2 regions of the Rhizobium sp. CB3060 genome follow, and region 2 is predicted to be linked to the other one. Evidence: riboswitches for the same ligand, from Rfam matches in the RefSeq annotation. Region 2 holds a riboswitch; the other holds the start of a gene.
The links. Region 2 has a riboswitch for cobalamin ahead of cobU (bifunctional adenosylcobinamide kinase/adenosylcobinamide-phosphate guanylyltransferase). Riboswitches for the same ligand answer to the same signal wherever they lie in the genome.
Positions count from the first base shown of each region.

Region 1: it holds a riboswitch for cobalamin, as region 2 does, so the genes downstream of both, N2601_RS02250 (aromatic ring-hydroxylating oxygenase subunit alpha) here and cobU (bifunctional adenosylcobinamide kinase/adenosylcobinamide-phosphate guanylyltransferase) in region 2, are expected to answer to the same signal.

Region 1 is NZ_CP104158.1:456,084-471,657, forward strand. It holds gene N2601_RS02210 (DUF6101 family protein) at 1-365, opposite strand, end outside; gene N2601_RS02215 (DUF1217 domain-containing protein) at 685-3,189, shown strand; gene N2601_RS02220 (DNA translocase FtsK) at 3,405-6,389, shown strand; gene N2601_RS02225 (MOSC domain-containing protein) at 6,469-7,020, opposite strand; gene N2601_RS02230 (FAD-binding oxidoreductase) at 7,073-8,503, opposite strand; gene N2601_RS02235 (L-threonylcarbamoyladenylate synthase) at 8,538-9,512, opposite strand; gene N2601_RS02240 (DUF6656 family protein) at 9,570-10,181, opposite strand; gene N2601_RS02245 (ACT domain-containing protein) at 10,282-10,695, shown strand; cobalamin riboswitch at 10,912-11,115, shown strand; gene N2601_RS02250 (aromatic ring-hydroxylating oxygenase subunit alpha) at 11,218-12,462, shown strand; gene N2601_RS02255 (hybrid-cluster NAD(P)-dependent oxidoreductase) at 12,465-13,553, shown strand; gene N2601_RS02260 (glycoside hydrolase family 25 protein) at 13,614-14,567, opposite strand; gene N2601_RS02265 (BA14K family protein) at 14,858-15,328, shown strand; gene N2601_RS02270 (transporter) at 15,405-15,574, opposite strand, start outside.
Region 2 is NZ_CP104158.1:1,719,640-1,735,213, forward strand. It holds gene cobW (cobalamin biosynthesis protein CobW) at 1-1,034, opposite strand, end outside; gene cobU (bifunctional adenosylcobinamide kinase/adenosylcobinamide-phosphate guanylyltransferase) at 1,040-1,567, opposite strand; cobalamin riboswitch at 1,711-2,108, opposite strand; gene N2601_RS08440 (chloride channel protein) at 2,290-4,086, shown strand; gene N2601_RS08445 (cobyric acid synthase) at 4,083-5,537, opposite strand; gene N2601_RS08450 (hypothetical protein) at 5,771-5,914, shown strand; gene N2601_RS08455 (ABC transporter substrate-binding protein) at 6,733-7,731, shown strand; gene N2601_RS08460 (ABC transporter permease) at 7,976-8,887, shown strand; gene N2601_RS08465 (quaternary amine ABC transporter ATP-binding protein) at 8,880-9,932, shown strand; gene bmt (betaine--homocysteine S-methyltransferase) at 10,099-11,112, shown strand; gene glf (UDP-galactopyranose mutase) at 11,220-12,395, opposite strand; gene N2601_RS08480 (DUF707 domain-containing protein) at 12,482-13,621, opposite strand; gene N2601_RS08485 (capsular polysaccharide export protein, LipB/KpsS family) at 13,682-15,574, opposite strand, start outside.

The DNA.
Region 1 (15,574 bases), 1.3 Mb from region 2:
ATGCGGAAGGCTTCCGACCAGGAGCGCCAGTCGGCGGCGATGTCGCTCAAATCATGGGCGACGAGGAGGGGGATGCAGAGATCGGGATCCTCATGATGCAATTCCAGCGTCACCGTGACTTCGCCGTCGCCATGGTCGATGGCGCGGGCGGCAACGCCCTTGAAGGCACGCTTCGGCAATGCGACCGACAGCGGCAGGCCACTGGACGGCAAGATCTTGCGCAGCACCGCGCCGCGTTCGTCGATCGTGATGGTGACATCACCCGCGGCACCCCGCATGGCATAGCTGACCTGTTGCGGAAAGCGCGTCGGATCCAGCCGCAGTGTGGTTCCAGCCCAATCGGGCTTCAGGACGGTATTTGTCATCTAATCTCTACCCTTGCTTTACCTGAGAGCCGGTTTTCCGGTCTTCTTACGGAGAACGTCATGTCCTCTCGTTGGGTGCAGATTAGGCGGCCCCCCTTCCAGACAGCTTAAAAATCGCGGTTAAGAAAACTTTGCGTCCTCAAATGGTTAGCAAAGTCGAATGCATCAGGGTTTCCATAACGTGAATGGGAGCGCGCAACCGGTCGTGCCGATTTGGTGCACGCGGCGGCCGAAGTATTGTAAGTCTCAGGTAAGGTTTATCTGCGAGAATGCCGATAGATTCGCCGCTATATATTAGAGATTTATTGGACGCCCGCTGATGATATCCACCTATCTTGGCTATTCGATCGCGACCCGAAGCATGGCGACGACCCTCAATCAGGTGGCATCGCAGACGCAGAACAAGCGTGCGATCGACTATTACAATGCCAATATTGGCAAAGTCACCAGCGTCGACGATTTCATGAACGACTATCAGCTCTATAGCTACGCTATGGAAGCTTACGGCCTTTCGGACATGACCTATGCCAAGGCCTTTATGAAACAGGTGCTGACCAGCGACCTCAGCGACTCCACTAGTTTCGCGAACAAGCTGACGGATTCGCGCTACAAGGAATTCGCCGCCGCGTTCAATTTCGGCACGAGCAGCGATACGACGGCGCAAACCAGTGAACAGGAAGGCGATCTGGTCGGTCTTTATCAGCAGTCCTTTACGACTGAGGAAACCAACGCCGAGACTGAAACCAATTATTACAGCCAGAACATTAGCAGCGTTAAAACCGTCGACGATCTCCTTAGCAATACGCGCTTGCGCAATTACGTGCTGCAGGCCTACGGGATCGATCCGACCTACGTGTCGAATTCAACTCTGAAAAAGATGCTGACGAGTGATGTCAGCGATTCGACCAGCTTTGTGAATCAGAACGGCAGCGCTGCCGACAAGGCGCTCGTCGCGGAATTCAATTTCAATTCCGACGGAAGCGTGAAGACGTCGACGGCGGACGCCGATACGACCTACTATCAGAACCAGATCAGCTCGATCACCTCCGTCGACCAGCTTACCTCCAATCCCAAGCTGTTCGACTATGTCAAAATCGCTTTCGACATCCCAACCTACATCACCGCTGACCAATTCAATGCCTCGGCCGAGGATGCGGGTGTTGCCAAGACGAACGGGCTCACCGATGTGATGGCGCAGTTCAATTTCCAGGCCGACGGCACGGTTGCCAGCGGTTCGCAAGCGCAGTCCTCCACTCAGCTCAGCACGACGACGGCCGCCTACGCAACCAACTATCCGGGCGGTCCGCAGACGCTCGGCCAGACGGCCGAGGTCATGAGCGCCTACAATTCCACCGTTCCCTCATACACGACCGAGGTCGGCGCTACCGATAACGATCTTTATTACAAGGATCACATCGGTTCCATCACTTCGGTCGATGAACTGACCTCGGACACCCGGCTTTTCGATTACGTCAAGACAGCCTACGGGATCGATGCGAGCACCCCCGCTATCGTATTCAAAAACGCGTTCGCCGACTCCAAGACGGCCTCCATTTTTGGCCTCACCGACGTTGTTGCGGCGTTCAACTTTCAGTCGGATGGTACGCTGGCGTCCGGCGACGTGGCGCAGTCTCAGGCCGAGATCAATGCGGCATCGACCGGCTATATGAGTAATTACGCGACGTCGCAGACGTCGCTCACCACGGATGCGGTCAACAATTACAAGACCCGCATCGCCAGCGTGAAGGATATTGACGACTTCTTCGCCACCAATGCGACCGCCGACAGCGACGATTCCAATGACGATCTTCCCGAGCTCTACCAAATGGCGCTGCGCGCTTACGGCATCAGCTCGGACGAGATGTCGAAGACGCAGATGAAGAAGGTTCTTGAAAGCGATCCCTATGATTCGAAGAGCTATGTCAACTCGCTCAAGGACACGCGTTTCACCGATCTCGCCAAGGCCTTCAACTTCGGCAGCGATGGCAAGCTGAAGCAGCCGGTCCAGGCTCTGTCGGAGACGCAGATTAATAATTACATTTCCGAATATTCCAGCGACAAGCGGGCCGGACTGACGGGCGCTCAGCTCACGAAGGCCACCAGCGACGCCAAGGATGCCGCTACCTATTTCGCGACCAATATCGTTAAGATCACCAGTGTCAGTGACCTTCTCGCTGACAGCAAGCTTACCGATTTCATCCTGACTGCCAATGGCATCGACCCGAAGAAGGTCACCACCGCCACGCTGAAGAAGGCCTTCGCCTCCGATACGACTGACTCCAAGAGCTTCGTCAACACGGATGATGGCGCTCAGTTCAAGAGCATTGTCGAGGCGTTCAACTTCGACACGGATGGAAACCTGACGGACGCGAAACAGGGTACGGCGCAAAACCAAGGCGCGATCTCTCAGACGAACGACCTCTTCCTGCATCAGACCCTCGAGGATCAACAGGGAGAGACCAATCCTGGTGTTCGCCTGGCGCTTTATTTCCAGCGTAAGGCGCCCGACATCCATTCCATCTACGACATCATGGGCGATAGCGCGCTCTATTCGGTCATGACGACGACCTTTAACCTGCCGAGCTCGATCTCCTCGATGGATGTCGATCAGCAGGCCAAGGTGTTGGGCAGCTATCTTGATGTCACCGACCTGCAGGACCCGGACAAGGTCAACAAGCTTCTGCAGCGGTTCTCCGCCATGTACGATATCGAGAACAACACCACTTCGTCGACATCGCCCGCCCTATCGATTCTGTCGGGTTCCTCGAGCGTCGGCATCAGTGCCGATACGCTGCTTTCGATCGCCCAGCTTTCCAATAAATAACGAACAGCGCCAAAATTGATGCCTCGCGCCGCTTCGATGTGCGGCGCGAAAGCCGTCGGCATACCTGTTGCAGCCGTGCCGGTATGGGTCGCCCTCGGGTTCTGGAGACGCGGAATAAGTGCGTTCGAGGCCGATAAGAAGGAACTTATTAACCGTCCTTGCCCTATTCGATTTGAGAAGCCATCGGCAATATCAATGACTGGGTTGCAGGTCTCATGCGTCTTTCTCGAACGAACATTTCGAATGCGGCAACCGGCTTCCAGCAGGAGGGTGAGCCGGACCCGGAGCAGGTCGCAGAAGAGGCCCGCCGGGCCGAGCAGATCGCTGCCCGCCGCGCATTCCTGGAAGAAAAGATCCGCAATGCGCGCGAAGCAAAGCGGCGCGCGGAAGAACAGCGCCGTGCCGAGGAATTGCGGCATGCCGAAGAAGCTCGCCTGCGAATCGCCGCCGCGCCAAAACCTGTCGTGGAGGCCTTGCAAGCCAGCACGGCGGCAAGCGGCCCCATCATGCCTGTCACGCCGCACGGGATCTCCGCAGAGGAGCTTGCCTCGCCCGGCTGGCAAAACGCCTTCCTGATGGGACCGAACGTCCGTTTCACCCGCACGCGCGAGACCGAGATCATCAGCCGGCGTCCGCCCGTGGAACCTGCGCCCACCTCGGCGCCCGCGGCCGTCAACCACGCCGCAATGCGCGTCATTGAGCCGCCGGTGCCCGAATCACATGGCTCTATCGATCGTCCGCAGATGGACCAGTCGGCAGAATTCCAACTGCCGCCATGGGAAGACATGCCGTTCGTGGGTGAGACCTTCAAGCCTACCGTAATTCAGAAATCTCCGGCGATGCAGCCGGACGCATTGGAGATGACCGTCATCGCTACCGCATTCCATAGAGCTCCCGCGATCGCGCTGGATGCCTCCTCGTCGCTGCCGAAAGTTGAAGAATCAGTCGCCGCGCCTGTGGTCGAATCGCGGCTTGCCCATCTCTCGGATTTCGCCTTCTGGGACGCCATGCCCTTCGATGGTGAATTCCTCTCCGCCATCAAGGGCAAGCCGGTCCAGCCGATGCTCGTTCCTGAGATCCAATCTGAGGTCGAATCGATCGTCGCGAAATTCCGCGTCGTCGAATGCCGCCGCCCGTCGCCTGCCGTAGACTCACCGCTACAGACCGAAATTTTAACGGCCGTTGCCTCCGCCGCACCTGCTCCGGCTATGGAGCCGGCCCCGGTCGGCGCATTCGTGATGGACGAGCTTGCCGCGCTCGAAGCTGCGGTACTGGCGCCCTTTGTGCCGGCCTCGATCGAGGCCGCAGCGCCGGTCGAAGCGGACGCAAAGGTGACGGAACCTGTCGCGTTCATCCCGCCCGCCTTCGTCACCGCAGTATTTGCCGGTGAGGCAGAGGCCATTGTCGAGGTTCAGCCGGCTGCGGCTCCGAGCCTGCCTTCTCCGGCTCCGGTCATGGTCGTCGCGCCGATACCGGTTCGCACGCCGGCGCCGGCTGCGGCCGCTCCCATGGTTGAAGCAAAGCCGGTCATTCCCGCCGTCGAAGCTGCCAAACAGCGTCTGATCGATCCGCCGCCGCCGCAGATTACACCGCGCAGGGCTAATGCCTTGGCTCTTCCGGAATGGCGGCCGATCGCCCGCAGCGGTGAGGGTGAATATGAGCTCCCGCCCCGCGAACTGCTGCAGGAGCCTGCCGCCCGGACCGGCGTGATCATGACGCAGGAAACGCTGGAGCAGAATGCCGGCCTTCTAGAAAGCGTGCTCGAAGACTTCGGCGTCAAGGGCGAGATCATCCATGTCCGTCCAGGTCCTGTGGTAACGCTCTATGAATTCGAGCCGGCCCCCGGCGTCAAATCCTCGCGCGTCATCAATCTCGCCGACGATATCGCTCGCTCGATGTCGGCTCTGTCAGCCCGCGTCGCCGTCGTTCCCGGTCGCAATGTCATCGGCATCGAACTGCCGAACGTCACCCGGGAGACCGTCTATTTCCGCGAAATGATTGAGTCCGCGGATTTCGAGAGGAGTGGCTACAAGCTGGCGCTTGGCCTCGGCAAGACGATCGGCGGCGAGCCTGTCATTGCCGAACTCGCCAAGATGCCGCATCTGCTCGTCGCCGGCACCACCGGTTCGGGCAAGTCGGTCGCCATCAACACGATGATCCTGTCGCTGCTCTATCGTATGACGCCGGAGCAATGCCGCCTGATCATGGTCGATCCGAAGATGCTCGAACTCTCCGTCTATGACGGCATCCCGCATCTGCTGACCCCGGTCGTTACCGATCCCAAGAAGGCCGTCATGGCGCTGAAATGGGCTGTGCGCGAGATGGAGGATCGCTATCGCAAGATGTCGCGCCTCGGCGTGCGCAATATCGACGGCTATAACAGCCGCGTCGCTTCCGCCCGTGAAAAGGGCGAGACGATCCATGTCATGGTCCAGACCGGCTTCGACAAGGGCACGGGTGCCCCGATCGAAGAACAGCAGGAAATGGACCTGACGCCGATGCCCTATATCGTCGTCATCGTCGACGAAATGGCCGACCTGATGATGGTTGCCGGCAAGGAAATCGAAGGCGCGATCCAGCGTCTGGCGCAGATGGCGCGCGCCGCAGGCATCCACCTAATCATGGCGACGCAACGTCCCTCGGTCGATGTCATCACCGGTACGATCAAGGCAAACTTCCCGACCCGCATCTCCTTCCAGGTGACCTCGAAGATCGACAGCCGCACCATCCTCGGCGAGCAGGGCGCTGAGCAGCTCCTCGGCCAGGGCGACATGCTGCATATGGCCGGCGGCGGGCGCATCTCGCGCGTCCATGGTCCCTTCGTTTCGGATGAAGAGGTCGAAAAGGTCGTCGCACATCTGAAGACTCAAGGGCGGCCGGAATATCTCGATACGGTCACCGCCGACGAGGAAGAAGACGACGAGGAAGAAGACACGGCTGTCTTCGACAAGGGCGCCATCGCCTCGGAAGACGGCGACGATCTCTACGAACAGGCGATCAAGGTGGTCATGCGCGACAAGAAGTGCTCGACCTCCTACATCCAGCGCCGCCTCGGCATCGGCTATAACCGCGCTGCCTCGCTCGTCGAGCGCATGGAAAAGGACGGTCTGGTCGGCCCCGCCAACCATGTCGGCAAGCGTGAGATCATCTCGGGCAACCGCAATGGCGGCGGCAATTCGGGCCAAGACGATTTCGATTGATCAAGCAGGCTGCAAGGCTAGCGCGACATGAGAGCGGCATAACGAGGCGGCTTTCCAACGGAAGGCCGCTTCTTTTTTATCAGACGCGCTCGAGCTTGATATGCGGCAGCGGCGGCAGCTCGACGCGGATGGCGTCATCGGGTTGCACGCGGCCACCCTGCGAGACGATACCCATGATGCCAGCCTTGCGGATCAGACCTCCATCGGCATCTTTATCGAGCACCGCATGCAGCAGGCCCTTCTGGAAATCGTCGATTTGCTTGCACGGGTTGCGAAGCCCAGTCACTTCCACGATCGCTTCCTCGCCGATATGCAGGCGCGCCCCTTGAGGCAGGGAAAGTAGGTCGATCCCTCGGGTCGCTATATTCTCGCCCATGTCGCCCGGAGCAACAGAGAATCCCTTTTCTGTGAGTTCGTCGAACAGCTCCTCGTGGATAATATGCACTTGACGCAGATTGGGTTGCGTCGGATCGACCGCGACGCGCGAGCGATGCTTTACCGTCACCCCCATATGCGCGTCGCCTTCCACGCCGAGCCCCGTCAGCAGTTGAATGTGATCCTTGTTCTGCTTGCTGAAACTATGCACGCCGCTGCTGCTGACTGACGTCACATATACGCGTTTGTCGCCCATGCCGAACCCTTCCATAGCGTGTTGCTACCCGTTTAAGGCAGCCAACCGGCTCTCAGATCTTGAGGACTTTTCCCGGATTCATGATCCCTGCCGGGTCGAACGCCGTCTTAATCCGGCGCATCAGATCCATCTCGATTTCAGGGCGGATCGAAGCCAGTTCGTCGCGCTTCAATTGCCCGATGCCGTGTTCGGCGGAGATCGAGCCGCCATGTTGCAGCACCAGCCCGTGCACGATCTTGTTCATTTCGCGCCAGCGGCCGATGAACTCCGCCTTGTCCGCTCCCACGGGCTGCGAGATGTTGTAGTGGATATTGCCGTCGCCCATATGGCCGAAAGCGCAGATGCGGGCGCCGGGCATGGCGGCCATCACTGCCTTCTCCGCCTCGTGCATGAATTTCGGGATCTGCGCGACCGGCACGGAGACGTCGTGTTTGATCGAGCCGCCCTCCGGCTTCTGCGCGTCCGACATGCTCTCGCGCATGTGCCACAGCGCCTTTCGCTGCGCCTCGGAATTGGCGATGGTCGCATCCTGAATCAGGCCGGCCTCGTAACCTTGCTCCAGCAGCGTCGTCATCATCCTCTCGGCGGTCTCGGCCGAATCCGATGTGGAGATATCGATCAGCACATACCAGGGATGCACTGTTTCCAGCGGATCGCGCACGCCCGGAATATGGCGAGCGGTGAACTCGACGCCGATGCGCGGCATCAGCTCGAAGCCGGTCAGCGCCGGGCCGCAGAGGCTGGCCGCATTCTTGAACAGTGTCAGTGCGTCTTCGGTCGATTGGATACCGGCAAAAGCCACCTGATGGCCAAGCGGTTGCGGGAAAAGCTTCAGCACCGCGCCGGTGATAACGCCGAGCGTTCCCTCGGCGCCGATGAAGAGGTCGCGCAGGTCGTAACCGGTATTGTCCTTCTTCAGCCGCCGAAGACCGTTCCAGATTTCGCCGGTCGGCAGCACCACTTCAAGGCCGAGGCAGAGCTGGCGCATATTGCCGTAGGCAAGAACGGCCGTGCCGCCGGCATTGGTGGAGAGATTGCCGGCGATGCGGCAGGAGCCCTCGGAGCCGAGCGACAGCGGAAACATGCGGCCATGCTCTTCCGCCGCTTTCTGCACATCAGCCAGGATGCAACCACCATCGACGATCATGGTATTGCCGACCGGATCGATGTCGCGGATGCGGTTCATGCGCTCCAATGAGAGGATGATGTCAGAGCCGCCCTCGCGTGGTGTCTGGCCACCGACAAGGCCGGTATTACCGGTCTGCGGCACGATGGCCGTGCCGGTCTCGCTGGCGAGCTTCAGGATTGCCGAAACCTCTTCTACCGAGCCCGGCTTCAGGAGCAGGGGCGATGCGCCGCGATAGAGCCCGCGATTTTCGATAAGATGCGGTGCGATCTCCGCAGGGTCCTGCACGGCATGCTTTTCGCCGACGATCGCGGCAAAGCGATCCAGAAGGGCGGAGGAGGGGGCGGAGCTGCTCATGGCGTGTCCTTTGCCGATGTGTCTTTGACCGGATTTACTCTCTGGGCGCGGCCGCGCGGCGCAGGCGGTCGTTGATGGCTTCGCCGAGGCCTTCGTCGGGAATGCTGGAAAAGGCGATCATTGCCGCGCCGCTGCCATCGGCGCGTTTCATGAAATCGAACAGATTGGCGGCGGCTTCCGCAAGATCGCCGGATGGGCTGAGATCGAGCACCATGGCCGCGTTCTCCGCACCGGCAATGTCCGGTCGCCCAAAACGGATCAACGCCTCGCCCGGTAAAACAGCAGTCGCATCGAGCCGCACCGCAGCACCTGGCGCATAGTGCGAGGCAAGCATGCCTGGCGCTTCAATGGCCGGCGAGGCGCCGTTCTTGCGCTTGAGCGGCTGACCTGCGATCCGCTCGATCTCCTCAGCCGCGAGGCCCCCCGGCCTCAGCAGGCGCATCTCCCCGTCCTCAACCTTGACGATCGTCGATTCAACGCCGACAACCGAAGCGCCGGCATCGAGGATGAGTGTAATCCGTTCGCCGAGATCGTCATGAACATGATCGGCGCTGGTGGCGCTGATCTTGCCGGACGTATTGGCGCTGGGGGCGGCGAGCGGCCGGCCGAAGGCGCGGATCAGCTCGCCAGCAAAACCCTGCGGCACACGGATGCCGATCGTATCAAGCCCCGCGGTCGCCAGCGGATGGATATCGCTTTCCGGCCGCAGCGGCAGCACAAGGGTCAACGGACCGGGCCAGAAGGCTTCGGCCAGCTTCCGCGAGATCGGGTCGAAGATCGCATGGCGTTCCGCCATGGCGAGATCGCTCATGTGGCAGATCAGCGGATTGAAGCGGGGCCGCCCCTTGGTCTCATAGATGCGGGTGATAGCAGCGGGATTGGTGGCATCGGCGGCAAGCCCATAGACCGTCTCGGTCGGCAACCCGATCGGCAGCCCCTCGGCAAGCGTTTCCGACGCCGCAGCTATAGCCGTTTCGGGATCCTGGAGAATGTCTATGTGTCGCGCCATGGCCTGACCGTTGTAGTTCAGGCCGTTCTTATGCTTTTCAAGTTTGGGGATCAATGATCAAAGCTGGCGAATGATGTCGCGGAGCTGTTCGTTGCGCGCGCCAAGCAGCAACACGTTGCGGATGGCGATCTGCGGATCGTGTGTGTGGAAGAGTACGCCGTTGCCTCGGACCTCGCGGTTGATCGTCAGTTTCTTTTCCGGCGATTCCTGATCCGGCAAGACGGCGACGGCAAAATACATCCGCGAATATTTCAGGCTGATATTTTCGAAGAAATTGTCGTTCTGCCCGATGCGGGCAAAGAAGTTGGCGATGTAGAAGGCCCAGCTCACCTCTTCATACTGCGCAAATTGCGTTCGCGCCGCAGTGACATGGCAATAACCGAGATGCGGCGTGTCCTTCAGCGTGTGATGGAAGATCAGCTTCGGAAAACGAATCGATTGGTGAAAGCTGTTCAGCCGATCGTGGGTCTTTTCGCCAGCATTCCGCAGCTTATTCGCCGTGCGCTCGGCCACTTCCTCATAGCTGAGATAGCGCCGCTCTTCGGCCAGCCAATGCGCCCTGTCGCGGGTGATGCGGCCGGTGCGCAGGAATTCGCTATGGGAGGCCGCCGGCAATTCCGGTTCCGGTTCGGCGGGCTTCTTGGCGTCGAAATATCTGAGCTTGGCCATGGCGGCACTCTCGGTATGGGTATGGATAGCAGTTAATAGATCGCCTAGCTTGAGCCGGGCTTAAGCGCGCCACGCTGGGATGTTTGGAAGGATCAGAGCCATGCCGGGTATCACCGAACTCAAACTGCTGATTGCGAGCATGAAGCCAAATCTCATTGAAGGCGAATTCGTCTTTTGCTGCGTGCCGCCTTCAATGCTGACAGACTATATCCATTTGAAGCCGATCGGAATGTTCCACGAAAAAGAGGGAATGACGCTGATCCTTCCGATCGAGGCCGCCCGGCAGGCGGGGCTTCCGGCTGAACCCGCCATGCGAATGATTAGCCTAGACGTCCATTCCTCGCTGGAGGCCGTGGGCTTGACGGCGGCCTTTGCTATGGCACTCGGAAGCGAGGGCATCAGCGCCAATGTCGTTGCGGCCTATTATCATGACCATATCTTCGTGCCGATCGCCGATGCCGAGCGTGCCATGGCGGCATTGAAGGCGCTCTCCGCCGGACAAGATCGTCCCTAAAATTCATCGCCCATCGCTCTGTCGCAATCAAGATAAAGCGTCATGGAGCGCAGAATGGTTCACACGGACGATCGTCTTGCCGGGACCGAGCTAATAGTTTGAATTGGTTCGTATTATCGCGACAAAATTCGCGTCATTTCCAAGCTTCATCTCACCTGTCGCCAATTTCGAAGCCGATGTCGCATTGCAGCAGAGCGACGCGTGAGGCGGGAGCTATGATGACCTCAATCTCAAGGTGCCGTCTATTAGGGAGGCGGAGAATTGGGAAGCCGGTCAAAATCCGGCGCTGCCCCCGCAACGGTGGTGGAGTGAGGCATGGCAGATAAAGCCACTGGGTCGAGAACAACCTGGGAAGGCGCCATGGGGTCCTCTTGAGGACCGCTCCAGAGCCCGGAAACCAGCCTTGGGGACGACAGATTTCACTGACCGCGGCGGGCAGTCGGGGGGTAATGCGTTGGGCTGTTTAAGGCCGGCCGGTGCATGTCCTCTGCCTACTGCCTGGTATTGCACGAGGATAGGCACATGGATATCGGCACCGACGTTTTGCGACAATTGAAGAACCGCCGCCAGGGTTTCAGCCTGGAGCAGGCCTTCTACACCGACCCCGATTATTTCAAGCTCGACATGGAGATGATCTACTATCGCGACTGGCTGTTCATCGGCCATGATTGCGAAGTGCCGCGGGCCGGCAATTATTTCACGGTCCAGGTCGGCGATTATCCCGTCGTTATCGTCCGCGGCCGGGATCAGGTCATCCGCGCCTTCCACAATAGTTGTCGCCACCGCGGCTCGCGTGTCTGCGCATCCGAGCGCGGTTCTTCGGCCAAGCTTGTCTGCCCTTACCATCAGTGGACCTACGAACTCGACGGTTCGCTGCTCTTCGCCCGGCAGATGGCGGAGGATTTCGACAAGAGCCAGTTCTCCCTGAAGCCGGTTCACTGCGAGAGCGTCGGCGGCTACATCTTCATCTGTCTGGCGAAAAACGCCCCGGATTTCTCCCCGGTCCGCGCCGCGATCGAGCCTTACATGGCGCCGCATCGCATCGGCGAGACGAAGGTCGCCTTCCAGAGCACCATTATCGAAAAGGGCAATTGGAAGCTGGTATGGGAGAACAATCGCGAGTGCTATCACTGCGCCGCCAATCATCCGGAGCTCTGCCGTACCTACCCGGAAGCGCCGACCATCACGGGTGTACAAGGTGCGATGAACGATCCCCTCATCACTGAGCACTGGCAGCGCTGCGAAGCCGCCGGCTTGCCGAGCCAATTCAAGATCGCACCCGATGGTCAGTTCCGCGCCGCCCGCATGCCGCTGATCGAAGGGGCTGAAAGCTACACCATGTCCGGCAGGCGCGCCGTCAAGCGGCCGCTATCGCCTGACGTCACCATCAACAATATCGGTGCGATGATCCTGTTCCATTACCCGACAACGTGGAACCATCTTCTCGGCGACCACGCCATTTCCTTCCGCGTGCTGCCGATCAGCGCCGAGGAAACCGCGGTCACCACCAAATGGCTGGTGCATAAGGATGCGGTAGAGGGCGTCGACTATGACCTCGAGGAACTGACCCATGTCTGGACGGAAACCAACGATCAGGACCGTCGCATCGTCGAGGAAAATGCCTTCGGTATACGCTCGCCGGCCTATGAGCCCGGCCCCTATTCGGAACTCCACGAGGGCGGCGTCATGCAGTTCGTCGAGTGGTACTCGAATTTCATGATCAACCGGCTGCAGGGCGATCAGGCCAAGCTGTCGGCGGTTGCCTGAGTATGAACATGACCATCTCTCTCCGTCATCAGCACCTGGATCAGATGCAGCCATGGAGCGACAGGCAGCATCTGCTCGAATGCCTGTCGGCAACGCCGGAAGCGCCCGATGTGATGACCTTCACATTCCGCTCCGACAAGGATAATTGGTTCCGCTATCTGCCGGGCCAGTTCGTAACCCTGGAACTGCCGACGGCGCCCGAGCCGGTCATGCGCACCTACACGCTTTCCTCGACACCGTCGCGGCCCTTTTCCGTGGCCGTCACGGTGAAGGCGCAGAAGGACAGCATCGGCACGCGCTGGATGTTCGAGAACCTGAAGCCCGGTATGCGCATCAAGGCTTTCGGCCCGCTCGGCGATTTCAGCCACATCCGTCATCCCGGCGAAAAATATCTCTTCGTTTCGGCCGGCTCCGGCATCACGCCGATGATGGCGATGACGCGCTACATGGCCGACACAGGGCCCTTGTCGGACATCACCTTCGTCAATTGCTCGCGCAGCCCCGCCGACATCATCTTCCGCTCGGAGCTGGAATATCTCGCCCGCTTCATGCCGAACCTCGATCTCGGCTTCATCGTCGAAGGCTGCGGCCGCACCGATCTCTGGTCGGGGCTGAAGGGCCGCATCGACAAGGCAAAGATCGGACTGCTCGCGCCAGATTTCATGGAACGCACCATCTTCTGCTGCGGCCCTGAAGTCTTCATGGATGCCGTCCGCTCCATGCTGGAAGCCCACGGCTTCGACATGGCGCGCTACCATCAGGAAAGCTTCCAGCCGGCGCAGGCGGCAACGCCGCTGGCCGAAGTCAGCGATGACGCGTCGATGGACGCGGCGACCTCGATCCGCTTCACCATGGCCGGCAGGGATGTCGCCTGCGCCCCAGGCCAGACGATCCTGCAGGCCGCGCGCGGCGCCGGCGTACGCATCGGTGCTGCCTGCGAATCCGGTCTCTGCGGCACCTGCAGGGTGATGAAACTGTCGGGCGAGGTCGAGATGAACCATAATGGCGGCATCCTCGACGACGAAATCGACGAAGGCTACATTCTGGCCTGCTGTTCGCGGCCTAAAACGGATGTGCAGATAGAAGCCTAAGCCTTTTGAATCGAGACTACTTATCCGCTATCGGGCGGCTCCCGCCCGATAGCGGATGCGCTAGAAATCCTGATAATTCAACTCGTTGATCTCGACCGTCTTCGGCTGCGTTGCGGCGGTGACGATTGGGTCGACCATCAGCGAGACGAGCGTCTGCAACGGCGCGGTACAGCTTGGTCCCTTGGCAATGATCATGGGTGCAGGTTCCGGCTTTGCGGGCAGCAGATCGCCCTGCGGCCAGATCTTGGCGAGCTGCACCTTCGTCATCGCCACGACATTGACATCGATATCGGTAAGCGTCCCCGGCACGCGGTAAGGACAGGCCTTCTCCGAGCAATTGTCGGATGAGGAGAATTGCCAGAGCGCATAATTGTCCCAATTGCCGAGCGGGAAGGTGCCTTTTACATCCGGCTTGTAGCGCGCATACCACAGCGGCAGCCGCGACAGGATCGGATAGTCCTCGCGATGATCGGCAATATACCGGGCGGTGTTGTGATTGGTATAGAGAATGGGATAGCGGCCGGTTCTCACCTTGATGTGACCGACGAAGATCTGCGCGTCATCGAGCGACATGAACTGGGTCGCGTCCAAGCCGTCGATATCGAGCACCATCAATTCGTCCGGTTTCGGATCGGCATAATCCAGAAAGTGATTGGCCTGGTCGACCGGGTTGCCGGGCCGTCCAAGGTGGTAGGCGCCCCAGAGCAGGCCATTCATTTTGGCCAGTATGCGGCGCGTCTGATACAGCTCGCGGCTGACGGCATATTTGCGCCACATCGTCTTGCAGTGCGCAAAGGTGTCGCCGGCATGATCGCCCGTGCAGCTAAAGCTCTCTGGCAGGCCGTCGGAAGCCTTGGAGATGAAAGCGGCTATGCGCTTGTCTTGCAGAAGCTGATCCCAATCGATGGTATTCAACTCATAGGCATCGACGATAAGGGCGTTCTGGGGGTCGTTCCAGGGTGGGTTCTCAGCGGCCGCAAGCCGGGAAGCCGGTCCGAGCAGCGCCAGAACCATCAGGAAACTGCAAATCAGAGGGTGAGTCTGCCGGTATCCCTTCATGAAACAATGGTAAGGATCGGTGGTTAATCCCTGGTTAAGGATGGGATCGCTAAAAATTTACCGTTGGGTCCGCATAACCCCTTAAATTTGTACCGATTTAAGGGAAACACTATGCGCCGCTACGTCCCGCCGCGTCATATTGGACGCGCGGCGCAGCAGGTATTCGAACCCTGTTTGGGGAACCTTCCCCAATTAGGAACGTTCATTGCCTTAAGCACAATGTAAGCCAGGGAATGGAGATATAAATGCTTGGTTTCCGTGCAAGAATTGCGACTATCGCTGTTTCGGCCGCTGTGGCTCTGACGAGCTTCACCCCGTCCTTCGCAATGCAGATGCCTGCCGCGCCCGTTGCGGCGGCAGACAAGGCCGCCCCTGCCGACGTTCAGCAGGTTCAGTGGCGCCGCTATGGCGGTTATCACGGCGGGTACTATCCGTATTATCGCCGTGGTTGGTATGGCGGCTACCGCGGTTATCCGGGCTATCGTTATGGCTATCGCTATTATGATGGCTATTGGTACCCGCTGGCGGCCTTCGGCGCCGGAGCCATCATTGGCGGCGCGATTGCCAGCCAGCCGCGTTATGTTGCCCCGGCCGGAGGCATCAACCCGCGCCACGTCGAATGGTGCGAGGCGCGCTATCGCTCCTACCGGGCTTATGACAATACGTTCCAGCCCAATCGCGGTCCCCGGCAGCAGTGCTACTCGCCCTTCTATTGAGCGAGAGATTTGAACCTATCAGCCCCAGCCGCCCGGTCACTCGCCGGGCGGTTTTTCATGGTTGAACGCCCTGCCGTCAGAGAATGTTGACCCGCTTCAGCAGCCACCAGGCGAGTACCATCGAAGCGATGATGAGGGCCACGGCATATTCCGTGCCGGCACCGCCGCCTGAAAACGGCAGATTTGACGTGTTCATGCCGAAAAAGCCGGTGACCAGCGTCGGCGGCAGCAGGAAGGCCGTCATGA
Region 2 (15,574 bases):
ATCGCCTTGCGCACGATCTCCTCGTCCATCTCGTGCAGCCCAATCACCACAAGCCGCGTCTGACGCTCTTCGCCCGGCGTCCAGGCGCGGTCGAAATAATGGTCGATGCGGCTGCCGACGGCCTGGATCTGCAAGCGCATCGGCTTGCCGGGCACATCGACAAAACCCTTGAGGCGCAGGACATCGTGTTCGGCAATCACGCCCTTCAAGTTCTCGATAAAGGCAAGCGGATCGGCGATCGGGCCGAGCTCGACGATGAAGCTGTCGAATTCGTCATGATCATGCGGTGCGCCGTCCTCGTGTTCCAGCTCGTGATGTGATTTGCGGTTGGCGATATCGCCTTCGGTGCCGATGCCGAGGCCGAGGAGGATGGCGGCCGGAACCTCACCATTTTTCGCTTCGATGATCGTCGGCTTGCGGGCGGTGCGAGAGGCAACTTCGGTACGGACGCGACCAAGGCCAGCGACATCGATCAGGTCGGTCTTGTTGAGAACGATAAGATCGGCGCAGTGCAATTGATCCTCGAACAGCTCCTCGATCGGGCTTTCGTGATCAAGCGATTCGTCTTCGACACGACGGGCTTCGACAGCATCGTGATCATCGGCAAAACGGCCGGCGGCGACAGCGGCGCTATCGACCACGGTGATGACGCCGTCGACGGTGACCTGGGTGCGGATATCCGGCCAGTTGAAAGCAGCGACGAGGGGCTGCGGCAACGCCAGACCGGAAGTCTCGATGACGATATGATCGGGACGCGCATCACGCTCCAAAAGCTTGGTCATGGTTGGGATGAAATCGTCTGCGACCGTGCAGCAGATGCAGCCGTTGGTCAGCTCGATAATGTCGTCCTCGGTGCAGTTTTCCGCGCCGCAGCCCTTCAGCACGTCACCATCGACGCCAAGATCACCGAACTCGTTGATGATCAGGGCGATCTTCTTCCCACCGGTGTTCTGCAGGAGGTTGCGGATCATCGTCGTCTTTCCGGCGCCAAGGAAGCCGGTGATGACGGTGGCGGGAATTTTTTCCTGATTCATGCAGATCAACCCTTCATTTTCAGCGGCAGCCCCGCCGCGATAAAATAGACTTCGGCGCTTGCCGCCGCGAGCATCTGGTGCAACCGGCCGGCATGATCGCGAAACTCGCGTGCCATACGGTTTTCAGGCACGATGCCGAGCCCGACCTCATTGGAAACGAGGACGAGGCGCGACTTTGCGCCTGGTAGAAATTCTGTGAGAGCGGAAAATTCCGCCGCGATGTTGCGCTCGGCCATCATCAGGTTGGTGACCCAAAGCGTCAGGCAATCGACGAGAACAGCGCGGTCCTCGCCGTCGATCGCCGCCAGCCGCGCCGTAAGATCGAGCGGCTCCTCATGCGTCGTCCAGAGAAGATCACCCCGTTCGGCGCGATGTTGTGCGATGCGATCGCGCATTTCGTCGTCCCAGGCCTGGCCCGTCGCCACGTAATGACGATCGAGGCCGGTATCCGAGATCAGCGATTCGGCGAATCGGGATTTACCGGAGCGTGCGCCGCCGAGAACAAGAACGGCGCGGGACGGTGAGGATAGCATCGGCTATTTCCGCCCCGACACAAAGGCGACCGCGGGCGCGATGCCGCCAAAGCCGCAAAGCAGGCGCCTGCGCGCCCAAAATTCATTTCGCGCCATGACAACCTCCGTGCTGGCAGCCGAGACATCCGTCCCTGGGGTGGGCCTTGTGCCCGGCACGTATGGCAGGTCTCCTGGCTCGCGGATGAGGCGCAGCAAGCGGGGCAAACCGAAATCGGTCGCCTCCGCTCCTGCACCAGCGGATCTCCCTCGCCTTCCCGGCAAACATCATGAAAAGGCGGACGATTCGTAGAATTAGAGGCGTCCAGCCCTGGTTGATCATGATGCCACGCCAGTGGCTTTTCCGGCTCGAAGCTGCTTTCACCTGCCCGCACCACGCGGACCATCAGCAAAATACCCCCCAAACCGGATGAAAGACCCTGACCGCTCTACAGTCGCGGGGTCGGCTGTGATGAGAACGCCCGAGTTGGGTCCGCCCCTTCACATTCCCTTTTCATCCCATGCGACAGATCGCCGCTCGGGAACCATTCGTTATGCCGCAATGATTAGGCTTTCGGTCCCGGCAAGTCAATCAAGGCCGGCCGATACGACATCGGCTGTCCTAACGGCGAAATATGCATAAAAGTCGCAGCGGTTTGGCGCTCTTTTTGCCGTATTTCTTTGATGTTAGGAGTTTATAGAAGCCAAGCACGTAGCTTTGAGCAAAAAACTGTCGTCTGTTCCCCATGTTGCAGAAATTCCAACCGCGCCGCCTCGGCGTCTTCTCCGCCCTATTCGAACTTGGTCGGTTCAGGGCATTGCTGCGTCGTGGCGAATTGGGGCTGGTTTTCGCCGGCGCCCTGGCGGGAATAGTCTCCGGTTGCGCCGTAACAGCGATGAGCTTTGTCTCGCGCAAGCTTCACAGCGCCATCTATGGGATCACCGACTATGAGCGCCTGAGTTCGGCAGCGGTAGCTATACCAGACAAGTCGGTGCTTCTGATCGCGCCCATAGCCGGCGGCATCATCCTCGGCATCTTGCTCTATATATTGTCGCGCACGCGCAAGAAGCCGATGGTCGACCCGATCGAAGCCAATGCGCTGCACGGTGGCCGTATGTCGCTCACCGATAGTATCCTCGTTGCGGTGCAAAACCTGATCTCGAACGGTTTCGGCGCGTCGGTCGGGCTTGAAGCTGGCTACACGCAGCTTGCCGCCGGCATTGCGTCGAAATTCGGCTATAAGATGCAGATGCGCCGCGCCGACCTGCGCATGCTCGTCGGTTGCGGCGCTGCCGGCGCCATCGCCGCCGCGTTCAATGCGCCGCTCACCGGCGCCTTCTACGCTTTCGAGCTGATTATCGGAAGTTATTCCATCCTCACCCTGACGCCGGTCGTCGTCTCAGCGCTGATATCGACCATGATCGCAAGATTGCTCGCCGGTGACGACTTCGCCATCGACATCGATCATTTCGGTGCGATCGTCCCTGCCGACTATCTTCCGGCTGTCCTGCTCGGTGCTTTCTGCGCCGGTATAGGCATCCTGATCATGCAAGGCGTCGCCTGGGTCGAAGAGTTTGCACGCAAGAGTTCCATCGCACCGCCCTTCCGCCCCGCGCTCGGCGGCCTTGTCGTCGGCCTGTTGGCGCTGATCTCGCCGCAGGTTCTGTCGGCTGGCCACGGCGCACTGCATCTCAACCTGTCGACAAATGTGACCCTCAGCGCATTGGCCGGACTTTTCATCCTGAAATCACTGGCCTCTGCCGTGTCGATCGGATCCGGTTTCAGAGGCGGCTTGTTCTTTGCGTCGCTGTTCATGGGCGCGCTGCTCGGCAAAATCTTCGCCTATTGCGGCCCCTATTTCGATCACGCCACACTGACGCCGGCCGTCTATGCCGTGGTCGGCATGAGCTCGCTTGCCGTCGCCATCATCGGCGGCCCCTTGACCATGACCTTCCTGGCGCTGGAGATCACCGGCGATTTTCCGATCACCGCCCTGGTGCTCGCCGCCGTCATTACCTCGTCGCTCGTCGTGCGCACCACCTTCGGCTATTCCTTCGCAACATGGCGCTTCCATCTGCGCGGCGAAAGCATCCGCAGCGCCCATGATGTCGGCTGGATCCGCAATCTGACGGTCGTCCGCATGATGCGCCCGGACGTCCACACGGCTGATGTCAACACGAGCATCGAGGAATTTCGTCACCGCTTTCCGATCGGCTCGGCGCAGCGCGTCATTCTTATCGACAAGGACGAGAAATATGCCGGCATGGTGCTGATGCCGGACATTTATGCGAGCCCGGTCGAGAAGGACGACGAGGAACACGGCCTCGCCGATTTCATCCGCCATCGCAACGATTTCCTGCAGCCGCAGATGAACGCCAAGCAGGCCGCCGCCCTGTTCGACCAGACGCAAAGCGAAGCACTGGTGGTGATCAACGACCTGATCGAGCGCAAGGTGATCGGCCTGCTCACCGAGAGCTATACGCTGCGCCGCTACAGCGAAGAACTCGACCGCCGCCGCCGCGAAGTGTCGGGCGAAATTTAGTACACGAGGCTGTCGAGCCAGGCCGGATCAAGCACCGCTTCCAGCTCCGTTGCAATCTGGTCCAGAGCCGCCTCGACGCCGGCGCGGTAATCCATCCGCTCGCCGGTCAGGCCGAAGCTTGCAAGCAGCTTTGCCCGGTAGGCGTCGCTGGTGAAAAGCCCGTGCAGATAGGTGCCCATGATCAGGCCGTCGCTGGAAAGCGCACCATCCGGCCGGCCGTCGATCATCGTCGAGGGCCGGTCGCAATCGGTGCCGCGAGTCACGCCGAGATGGATTTCATAGCCCGAGAGCGGTGCGTCGTATTCCCTGGAAAAAGCCACGCTGTTGCGCAATGTCTTTTCCGGCGCCATCTCGGTCTCGACATCGAGCAGGCCAAGCCCCGGTATCTCCGTCACCGATCCCTCTATGCCGAGCGGATCATGCACCACGCGGCCGAGCATCTGATAACCGCCGCAAATGCCGATGACGCGGCCCCCGCGGCGGACATGATCAGCTATATCCTGATCCCACCCCTGCGCCCGCAAATCCATCAGGTCGCCGATGGTCGATTTCGAGCCCGGCAGGATTACGAGTCCTGCGTCCGCGGGCAACCGCTCGCCAGGGCGCACGAAGACGAGATCGACATCGGGCTCGGCGCGCAGCGGATCGAGATCGTCGAAATTGGCGATGCGCGGCAAGACAGGCACTGCGATCTTCAACGCGCCATCCGAGCCGCGCGCCAGCCGCTCCAGCACGACCGAATCCTCGGCTGGCAGCCGGCCCGCCGCCTTTAGCCAGGGCACGACGCCATAGCAAGGCCAGCCAGTGAAGCCCCCAATGGCATCCACCCCTTCGCCGAACAGCGAGATATCGCCGCGAAACTTGTTGATCAGGTAGCCACGGATCATCCGCCGGTCTTCCTCGGGCAGGATATGATGGGTGCCAACCAGCGAAGCGATCACGCCCCCGCGATCGATATCGCCGACGAGCACGACCGGGACATTAGCGCGGGTGGCAAAACCCATATTGGCGATATCGCCCTTCCTGAGATTGATCTCGGCCGGCGAACCGGCGCCCTCGACGATCACCAGATCGGTACCGGCGCGCATGGTCGCAAAGCTTTGCAGCACGGCGCCGAGCAATTGCGGCTTCAGCGCCTGGTAATCCCTGCCCTTTGCCTGCCCCCAGACCTTGCCCTGCACGATGATCTGGCTGCCGGTTTCTGATTGCGGCTTCAGCAGCACCGGGTTCATATGCACCGATGACGGCACGCGCGCGGCCAGCGATTGCAGCCATTGCGCCCGGCCAATTTCGCCGCCGTCCTCGGCGACCGCGGCATTGTTCGACATGTTCTGGGGCTTGAAAGGGCGCACCCGAACGCCCCTGTTGGCAAACAGCCGGCAGAGTCCGGCGACCAATACCGTTTTTCCGACATCGGAGCCGGTCCCCTGCAGCATGATCGCCTTCGTCATCCGTTATCGCTCCGATATGGCACTACGACCGAAAACCCTGGTTTCGCCTTGATTCTGCCGCGATGATTAACAGCGAAAAGCCGGATCTGCGAGGCAAAAAAGCATCACGTCCTCACATACTCTATTTGCGACATTCGATGACGACTTCATCCATTGTTCGGCGCACTGAAGAGGATTATCTCCGTCGCCAATCAAACAACGAATGCCGGTCGATCCGGCCCGAGGAAACCCCGATGCTCTTCATCTTCAACAACAAGAATTCCATCCAGATCGCCTGGAATTCGAAACTGCCGTCGCGCCGCCCCGAGAGCCGCCTGCAGCAGCTCGATACCCGCTTCGGCCCGATCGGTTTCATCCGCACCTACAGCGTCGGTTGATAGGCCGTCAAGGCCGCCAACCGACCGCACATCAAGCCGCCATGCGAGAGCATAGGCGGCTTTGCTGTTTCCGCCATTCAGGTGCGCCGTGGTCCGTCCGCACCTCGGGAATATCCTATATCGATTCTGCCTGAGACCGTTAGCCTAAGCCCAAAACGCGAAAACCGCGCGATCTCCAGATCGACGCGGTTTGCCAAAAACGCCGGCTCGCTTGCATTTCACACTGCAAGGCTCGCTTCCTCCGGTACGCACTACCTGATCCGGAGAGGCAGGTTTGTCCCCCGCCACGTCCAGATTGATAGCCGGACATCGTTACCGGAGGGTTATTAAGAGCTTAAATAAGGATGAATCCGAAAATTTTTTGAATTTTTTTCGGCTTGCCTCGACAGACTGAAAACGGCGCGAATGGAATAAAAAAGGTCTTTGCCGGGCGCGATATTTTAGCGATGTTTAATCGCTACGGGTTCGCTTGCCTCTTCCATAACCATTTTACAGCCATGAATAGCAGAAAACAGGCTAATTCAAGCGCTTATATAAGCTTTTCGACAAGGCGTGGTAAGCCCGCACGGTCGACGGCAGGTTGATTTCTTCACTCAAATCCTTAGGCTGCATCCTGTCGATGCGAAAAAGAGCACGGTCGCGACATGGTTCGTAGCCGCATAAAGAGCAAGCGCACGACTGAAAAACAGGGGACCGGACAGACGTCGTCAGCGGCGAGTGAACGGTTGTGGTGCGACCACGCTGACGGGGGATCGGCAGGCATCATGTCTGCTGGAGTCGATTCCCGTAACTTAACGAGAACTGGGAGACATTATCCAATGAAGAAGCTCATTGCTTCCGCCATCTTTGCATTTGGTGCCTATGCTTTGGCTGGCTCGGCGCAGGCTGCGGAATGCGGCGACGTGTCAATTGCTGAAATGAACTGGGCGTCCGCCGGCGTCGCCGCGCAGGTCGACAAGATCATCCTGCAGAACGGCTATGGCTGCAACGTGACGCTGGTCACCGGCGACACGCAGCCGACCTTCGCCTCCATGGACGAGAAGGGCGAGCCCGATGTCGCGCCCGAACTCTGGGTCAATGCCGTGCGCACCGCGCTCGACAAGGCCGTTTCCGAAGGCCGCCTGATCGAGGCCGCCCCCCTTCTCAGCGACGGCGGCGTCGAAGGCTGGTGGATTCCGAAATTCATGGCCGACGCCCATCCGGATATCAAGACCGTTCAGGACGCGCTGAAGCATCCGGAACTTTTCCCCGCCCCGGAAGATTCCTCAAAGGGCGCAGTCTACAATTGCCCGTCGGGCTGGAACTGCCAGATTTCCACGGCCAATCTCTATAAGGCGCTTGGCGCCGAGAAGCTCGGCTTCACGCTGGTGGACACCGGCTCGGCCGCTGGTCTCGACGGCTCGATCGCCAACGCCTTCGAAAAGAAGACCGGCTGGCTCGGCTACTACTGGGCTCCGACCGCGATCCTCGGCAAGTACGAGATGGTGCGCCTGAGCTTCAACGTGCCGCATGACAAGAAGGAATGGGATGCCTGCACGGCCATCCAGGATTGCGCCAATCCGAAGGTCAACTCCTATCCGGTTTCCGACGTCTATACCGTCGTGACCAAGGCGTTTGCCTCCAAGGCAGGTATTGCCATGGATTACGTCAAGACCCGCAAATGGGACAACGGCACGGTCGGCAAGGTTCTGGCCTGGATGACGGACAATCAGGGCACCAACGAAGACGGCGCAAAATACTTCCTGAAGACCTACCCCGATATGTGGACCAAGTGGGTATCTCCAGAAGTAGCCACCAAGGTGAAGGCTTCGCTTTGACATGAAACGCGTGGACTGGCGGCCGGCACTGCGTCGGCCGCCAGTTCCATATTCGCAGCCGCGGCGTCGACGCCCATATCGACGGAGTAACGCGGCCTTAGGTCGCAACAAGCGCAGGATGGCGCCTTCAAATGGTGTAAAAAAATAAACAGCAGTCTGACGAACCGGTCGCAGCGCTGCCCACCATCCGCACGTGAAGGCCACACGCACGGGCTGGTCAAAACCGGACAAGAAGGGGAATTTCATGGCTATACAATGTAGTTTTTTGCCGGATGTTCTATGTAATTTTCCGGCGATCGACGACACTCTCATTCGCGCCGCGCGCAAGAATATCGATGATGGCTTCAGAGGAATAGTGCGGGCTTATGGCAATGTCATCGATGCCGTGGTTCAGCCGCTGCAATGGTTTCTGAACTATCTGGAATGGCTTTTCACCAATACGCCTTGGTTCATTGTGCTCTTCGTCATGATGGCCGTCGTCTACGCCGCCAGCCGTAATCTCAAGATCGTCGCCGGCACCGCCATTTCCATGATCCTGATTGGCGTCTGTGGCCTCTGGGGCGACACGATGGTGACCCTTGCCATGGTGACCGTCTGCACCCTGATCGCGATCGTCATCGGCCTGCCGATCGGCATTTTGATGGCCCGTTCCGATCGGCTGCAATCGATCATCAACCCTACCCTCGACGTGATGCAGACGATGCCAAGTTTCGTCTATCTCATCCCCGTCGTCGTTATTTTCGGCATCGGTAAGGTCCCTGGCCTGATCGCTGTCGTCATCTATGCCGTTCCGCCGATGATCCGGCTAACCAATCTCGGCATCCGCCTCGTTGACAAGGAAGTGCTTGAGGCAGCGGACGCCTTCGGCTCGTCGCACCGGCAGAAGCTGTTCAACGTGCAGATTCCGTTGGCGCTGCCCACCATCATGGCCGGCATCAATCAGACCATCATGATGTCGCTCGCCATGGTCGTCGTCGCCTCAATGGTCGGCGTCGGCGGGCTTGGCAAGAACACGCTGCAGGCGATCAACAACCAGTTCTTCACTGTCGGCTTCCTCAACGGCTTCGCCCTGGTCGCGATCGCCATTATTTTTGACCGCACGAGCCAGGCCTACGGCAGACGGCTCCAGAAGCACTCGGAGGTCATCCATGGCTAGTCATGCGATCCAGATCAAAAGCCTCTACAAGATCTTCGGTCCGCGTGGGCGCGACTATGTGGATGCGGTGAAAAACGGCATCGGCAAGGCCGAACTCAATGAGACGCATGGCCATGTCCTCGGCCTGCAGGATATCAATATCGATATGCCGGCCGGCGCCATTACGGTCGTCATGGGTCTCTCCGGCTCCGGCAAATCGACGCTGATCCGCCATATCAACAGGCTCATCGAACCAACCGCCGGCGAAGTCCTCTATGACGGCGTCGACGTCTGCAAGATGGGCGAAAATTCCCTTCGCGAGTTCCGCCGTCACAAGACGGCGATGGTGTTCCAGAAATTCGCCCTGCTGCCGCACCGCACGGTGATCGAAAACACCATTTACGGCCTGGACATCCAGGGCGTGGCCCGGACCGAAAGCCAGAAGAAAGGCCAATACTGGATCGAGCGCGTCGGCCTGAAGGGGTTCGAGAACCACTATCCGAACCAGCTTTCCGGCGGCATGCAGCAGCGCGTCGGCCTTGCCCGCGCGCTCACCAACGATGCCGACATCCTGTTGATGGATGAAGCCTATTCAGCACTTGACCCGCTGATCCGTGTCGACATGCAGACCGTGCTTCTCGACTTGCAGAAGGAGTTGAAGAAAACCGTCGTCTTCATCACCCACGATCTCGACGAAGCACTGCGCCTCGGCGACAAGATCGCCATTCTTAGGGACGGCAAGGTCGTGCAGCAGGGCAGCGGCCAGGAAATCGTGCTGAAACCTGCCGACGACTACATCACCGCCTTCGTCAAGGAAGTGAATCGCGGCCGCGTTATCCAGGCTCAGACGATCATGAAGCCGATTGTTGGCGAGGCGCACGGCGTACGCATATCCGGCGACATGACGCTGGAAATGGCGGCCAAACAGATGACCGACGGCGGACAGACCGCTGCCGTCGTCACCGATGCCGGTGGCCGGCCGATCGGCGCAATCGACCTGCAAACCATCATTGCCGCCATGGTGACGCCGACGACACATGAAGCGGCGCAGATGGCAGCCGCCTGAAACGAACCTCCATCGTGAAGCGAAAAAGCGCCCTACCCTGGGCGCTTTTTTCTTGTCCATCGCATTATCGGGTAACCTCTGCCTTTATCCCGGCATTGTACTCATATAAAGAAATGTTTATATCTGCATTTCAATCCGATTTATCCGACGCATTCGAGGAGACGCCATGACCGTCACAGCCAATCCCTTGACCGATCTTCTTGCCGAAAAGGGCGTGCTGCTCGCTGATGGCGCGACCGGTACCAATCTTTTCGCCATGGGCCTGGAGGCCGGTGAAGCGCCGGAACTCTGGAACGAGCAGCATCCCGAGCGGATCACCAAACTGCACCAGGATTTCGTCGACGCTGGCGCCGACATCATTCTCACCAACACCTTCGGCGGTACCCGCCACCGGCTGAAGCTGCACCATGCGCAGGACCGCGTTCACAGCTTGAACAAGCAGGCAGCCGAGATCGCCCGCGCCGTCGCCGACAAGGCTAACCGCAAGGTCATCGTCGCCGGCTCCGTCGGCCCGACCGGCGAATTGTTAATGCCGCTTGGTGCGCTGACCTATGAGGACGCCGTTGCCGCCTTCGCCGAGCAGATCGAAGGCCTGAAGGCCGGCGGCGTCGATGTCGCCTGGATCGAGACCATGTCGTCGCCGGAGGAAATCCGCGCCGCCGCCGAAGCCGCCGTCAAGGTCGGCCTGCCCTACACCTATACCGGCTCCTTCGACACCGCCGGCAAGACGATGATGGGCCTGCATCCGAAGGATATTCACGGTGTCGCCAATGATGTTGGCGAAGGCCCGCTCGCCGTCGGCGCCAATTGTGGCGTCGGCGCATCGGATATCCTCTCGAGCCTGCTCGACATGACCGATGCCGATCCTGCTGCGGCCGTGATCGTCAAGGGCAATTGCGGCATTCCGGAATATCGCGGCGCCGAGATCCACTATTCCGGCACGCCGCCGCTGATGGCCGATTACGCCCGCCTCGCCCGCGATGCCGGCGCAAAGATCATCGGCGGCTGCTGCGGCACCTCCTGCGGCCACCTCGCCGCCATGCGCGAGGCGCTCGACAGCTATACGCCCGGTCCGCGCCCGACGCTGGAAACAATCGTCGAGCGGATCGGCCCGTTGCGCAACAAGACCGCCAACGAAGGTGGCGCCGCCCCGACGCGCGAGCGCCGTCGCCGGGGATAAAAACAATCGGGCGGAATGTCCTTTAGATGGTCATTCCGCCCACATCTCGAATGATGGCATCGTCCGAAAACGATGTACATGCTGATCCTCTGAGTTCAGCTCAAAGCCTATTTTTCGCCGCCGAGGATACGGCCCTCGGTGAAATGCGGAACGACGCGGCTCTCGAACGCCTTCAGGGCCGCGCCGATTGCCTGGTGCATGTCGAGATATCGGTAGGTGCCGAGCCGTCCCCCGAAATGGACGTTGGTTTCCGCTTCCGCGCGTGCCCGGTATCGCAGGAAGACATCCTTATCCTGCCGGGTGTCGATCGGATAATAGGGCTCATCCTTTCGCTGCGCCGAGCGCGAATATTCCCTTACGATGATGGTCTTTTCCGTCTGATAGCTTCTTTCGGGATTGAAGTGGCGGAACTCGAGGATGCGCGTATAGGGGATGGTCTCATCGGCATAGTTCATGACCGCCATGCCCTGGAAATCGCCGGTGTTGACGGTCTCCTGTTCGAAATCGATCGTGCGCCAGCCCAATTCCCCTTCCGAATAGTCGAAATACCGATCGATCGGCCCTGTATAGACGATCGGTAGATTCGGCGGCAGCGAGGATTTCAGCGAAAAGAAATCAACACCAAGGGCGATATTGATCTTGGGATGCTTCAGCATCCGCTCGAAGATCGCCGTATATCCGTCGACCGGCAGACCCTCGTATTTGTCGTTGAAATATCTGTTGTCGTAGGTGTAGCGGACCGGCAGCCGCGTGATGATATGCTCCGGCAGATCGCGGGGGTCGGTCTGCCACTGCTTTGCGGTGTAGCCGCGGATGAACGCCTCGTATAAGGGCCGACCGATCAGGGAAATCGCCTTCTCTTCCAGATTCGCCGGGTTGCGCCCTGCCATCTCGGCCGCTTGGTCCGCGATCAGCGTCCGCGCTTCGGCCGGAGAAAGACGCCGGTTGAAGAACTGGGAGATGGTGCCGAGATTGATCGGCATCGAATAAACCTGATCCCGATAGGTCGAATAGACCCGATGCTTGTAATCGGTAAATCCGGTGAACCTATTCAGATAGGTCCAGACCGTTTCGTTCGGCGTATGGAAAAGATGCGCACCGTAACGGTGAACCTCAATCCCGGTCTCGCTGTCGAATTCGCTATAGGCATTACCGCCGATATGACTGCGGCGATCGATCAGAAGAACATTCTTTTGCAGTTGGTTCGCAACCCGCTCGGCAATCGTCGCGCCATAGAAACCTGCGCCGACGATCAGCAGGTCAATGTTGGAAAAATCGATCATGAAACTTTCAGGTCCCCGGGATTGGAAAGGAAATCAGCTTGCTGGCTCGGCTGCGCCCACGACACATGGCCACACAGCTGGGCGCATCAGTTCACGCCTGGAATTCTCGTGTAGGTAAACCCATAGGCATTCCAGAGCGCCGCCTGCTCGGCAATTGCAGACCGGACGTCATAGCTCGCGCCGATCGGCCGGGTATGAACGATACCGACCGCATCGATGATGCCCATGCGCGCCGCGGGCCGGCCAAGGAATGAAGGCCACAAATGATCCAGGCCATAGCCCGAAACCGCATCCTTGATGCTGCCGACGCAAATGCGCAGTGCCCGGCGCGAAAAGAGCGGGCACATGATCTCGACGAAGGGTTCGAAGCGGACGTCGCCCCCTTGGCGCTGAGCGGTTATCGGATGATTGATGTGGCAACCGGGCTCCTGGCGAAGCGATGGCTGAGCCAGATCGAGCCCGTATTTGCGCGACAAATGGAACATCTTGTTCAAATCCGATCCGCTGCATAGCAGATCGTCATCGGGCAACCAGATGCGATCGTAATCCCAAAGCGGGCTGCCTTCGTAAAACAGATCGAAGATCGGTTTGAATTTCCGTTGGTTCGGCGCATGGGTCAGGTATTCCGGCGAAACCGATGCGTCGGGGGTTTCGTCGCCGTACCAGCTTACGCAGAGATCCCAGGTGCGCGTATTGTCGTCGAGCCCGTCGAACCAGCGCGGATGCAGGGATGAACCGTTGGCGCGGACGACAACGAGATTTGCCCGGCGCGCAGCCGCCGGCGGCTGCTTGAGGAACATCGCCCGACGCGCGATATGAGGCGATGTCAGCGATACCGGATGCGGCGGATGATCGACGAGGTTCAGAATGTAGATCGCTTCGACGCCGCCAAGGACGGCGTGGCCGGCAAGCGCCACGACCACCGAATTCACGACACGAGCCGCGGTGAATACGATCGTCGGCATCCCCTGGCTGTCGAGGATGCAAAGTTTACCATTGGCCACGTACCAGTGATCCAGCGATCCGTGAAAGGCGTTGCCGACAATTCCCTCGGGGGCAAGCACGACGAACGGCAACAACTGCCGCCCGTTCAGATCGCTCAATTGCCAGAATGTGCCTGAAAGCATCTCTGCCTGCAAAGGCGGAGCATCAGCCCATTGTTCTGCAATTGCCACACGCTCCGCATGCGAAAGAGTTTGCAGATTACTCGCGGCAAATGATGTCATGGATTGCCCCTATTCCTCGGCCTGTCTGATTTTCGTCCGGCTGCCCTGGCGGGACGACACTCAATTGACGCGATGTACCTCGTACGCCTCGCCGTTCAGATTGTTGATCTGCATGACCCGGCCATCCGGAGCAGGCCGCAGCAGATCGATCATCTTCGAATTGGTCCAGTTCATAGCAGCGGATCCGTCCGCCATGGGGAACCAGGTCGCGACAGCCTGCCCGCCGACGCGGACGGTGAAATCGTTCAGGAACGTCACCTGCTGACCCGTATTGGTCGCCCAGGTGCCCACTATGCGACCGAGATTCGGAAACTGGTCCGGGGCCTGCTTCAGGTTGGTGATCACGCAAACCAGACGATCGGGACGGGATGGCCGCGTCACCACGGCGGCAAGCTCGTAGGCCGGGTCGATGCTTTTAAACAGGCCAAGCCATTGTCCGGGATGGAGAACCGCGCAATGGCTGTGTCCGTCATCGTAGCAGGCGATAACGTGATAGTTGATTCGCGCACTGCCGTGCATCTTGCGCAGGAGCTGCGGCAGCACACGCGGCTCGAAATGTTCAAGAACGTCGGCCGAGCAGCAGACATCACCCTGCGGGAGATTGTCGACGAGGACATTCGTCGTCCGGAACATGACGTTGGCCGGAAGTTCTCCCATCTGCGCTGATCGAGCCCAATCGAGCCCGATGACAGTCTCTACGCGGCGCGCGATCTCGTGCAGGAACCGGCCATTGCCGCAACCAACCTCTACGACCACTCTCGGAGATGCCATGTTGATGATATCGCAGTGATCGACCAGCCAGTTGTTTTCCTGATAGCCTTTGGCGGTGTCATGCAGGCGCTGATAGTCGTTTGCCGTGGTGTTCCGGTGGGCGACGGCGGGATCCAACCCCGATGCGTAGCCGCTGCGCAGCAATTCGGCATCGATGGCAGCCTCGGCGAGCGGATTCCCACGCATTTTCACGGCAAGCTCCGCATAGCGTATGAATGCTTCGCGCGAGGTGTTGCCGACGACCATTTCGCCGATACTTGCCGCAAGGGCAGCCTGATGCAGGGTGATAGCCGCCTGGGTTGCCGCTTCCAGCATGACATCGGCATCCGCCGCATGTCCGGCCGGGCGGACAGCTTCATTCTTTTCGGCGGCTAGACGGTCGGCAAGCTCGACGGCCTGGCGGGCGATTCTCTGCACATTGGCGAGTTCCGCCTGAGACTTGGTGAACATGCGCCTGAAGTCTTCGACCTGGCCGTATGCCCGGAAGAGCTCCTTGCGATCGTCGTGCGGCATGATTCCGGCCGGGCGGGAAATCTTCGAAAGCGCGTGGTCCACGCGCTGCTCGATGGTGGAGATATCGTAGATCGAGAAGCAGCAGTGATCGAGATAATATGCGAGAAACCTCGCCGCGCGACCATCATCGGCGGGCAAGACGGCTGAGAATGCCTTGTGAAGCTCATCGAGAGACGAGACCGCGGTCGTTGCCAGCTCATATTCGCTCGCCGCGAAAGAAAAGACCGGCTTTCCGTAAAGGAGCGCTTCCATGCCGACGCCCGAATTGGCGACGATAACGGAATTGCAGCCTTCGAGATGGCGGTGAATCGAGGCGTTGGAGACAATAACGTTCCTGAACTTCCGACGCAGATCGTCCAGCGTTTGCCCGATGACAATGCTCTCGCAAAGAGGGTGACGCTTCACGACCAGCAAGGTGTCGGTCTGATCCGCCAGCTCCGCCGCGCGATAAAGGACCTCAAGCGTATTCAGCCGGCAGAATTCCGCGACCGGGTCATCCACCTTCTGCAACGGAAAATAGACATAGGGACGAGAGACGTCGAAACTTTCCGAGGACTGATTGTATTTGGACAAATTGCGTTTGCGCAGCTCGTCGCGCAACGCTCCGATACGCTGACGCGCGGCATGGGTGTCCATGCGGTCGATTGCGGGGGCATGATTCTGCGGAAA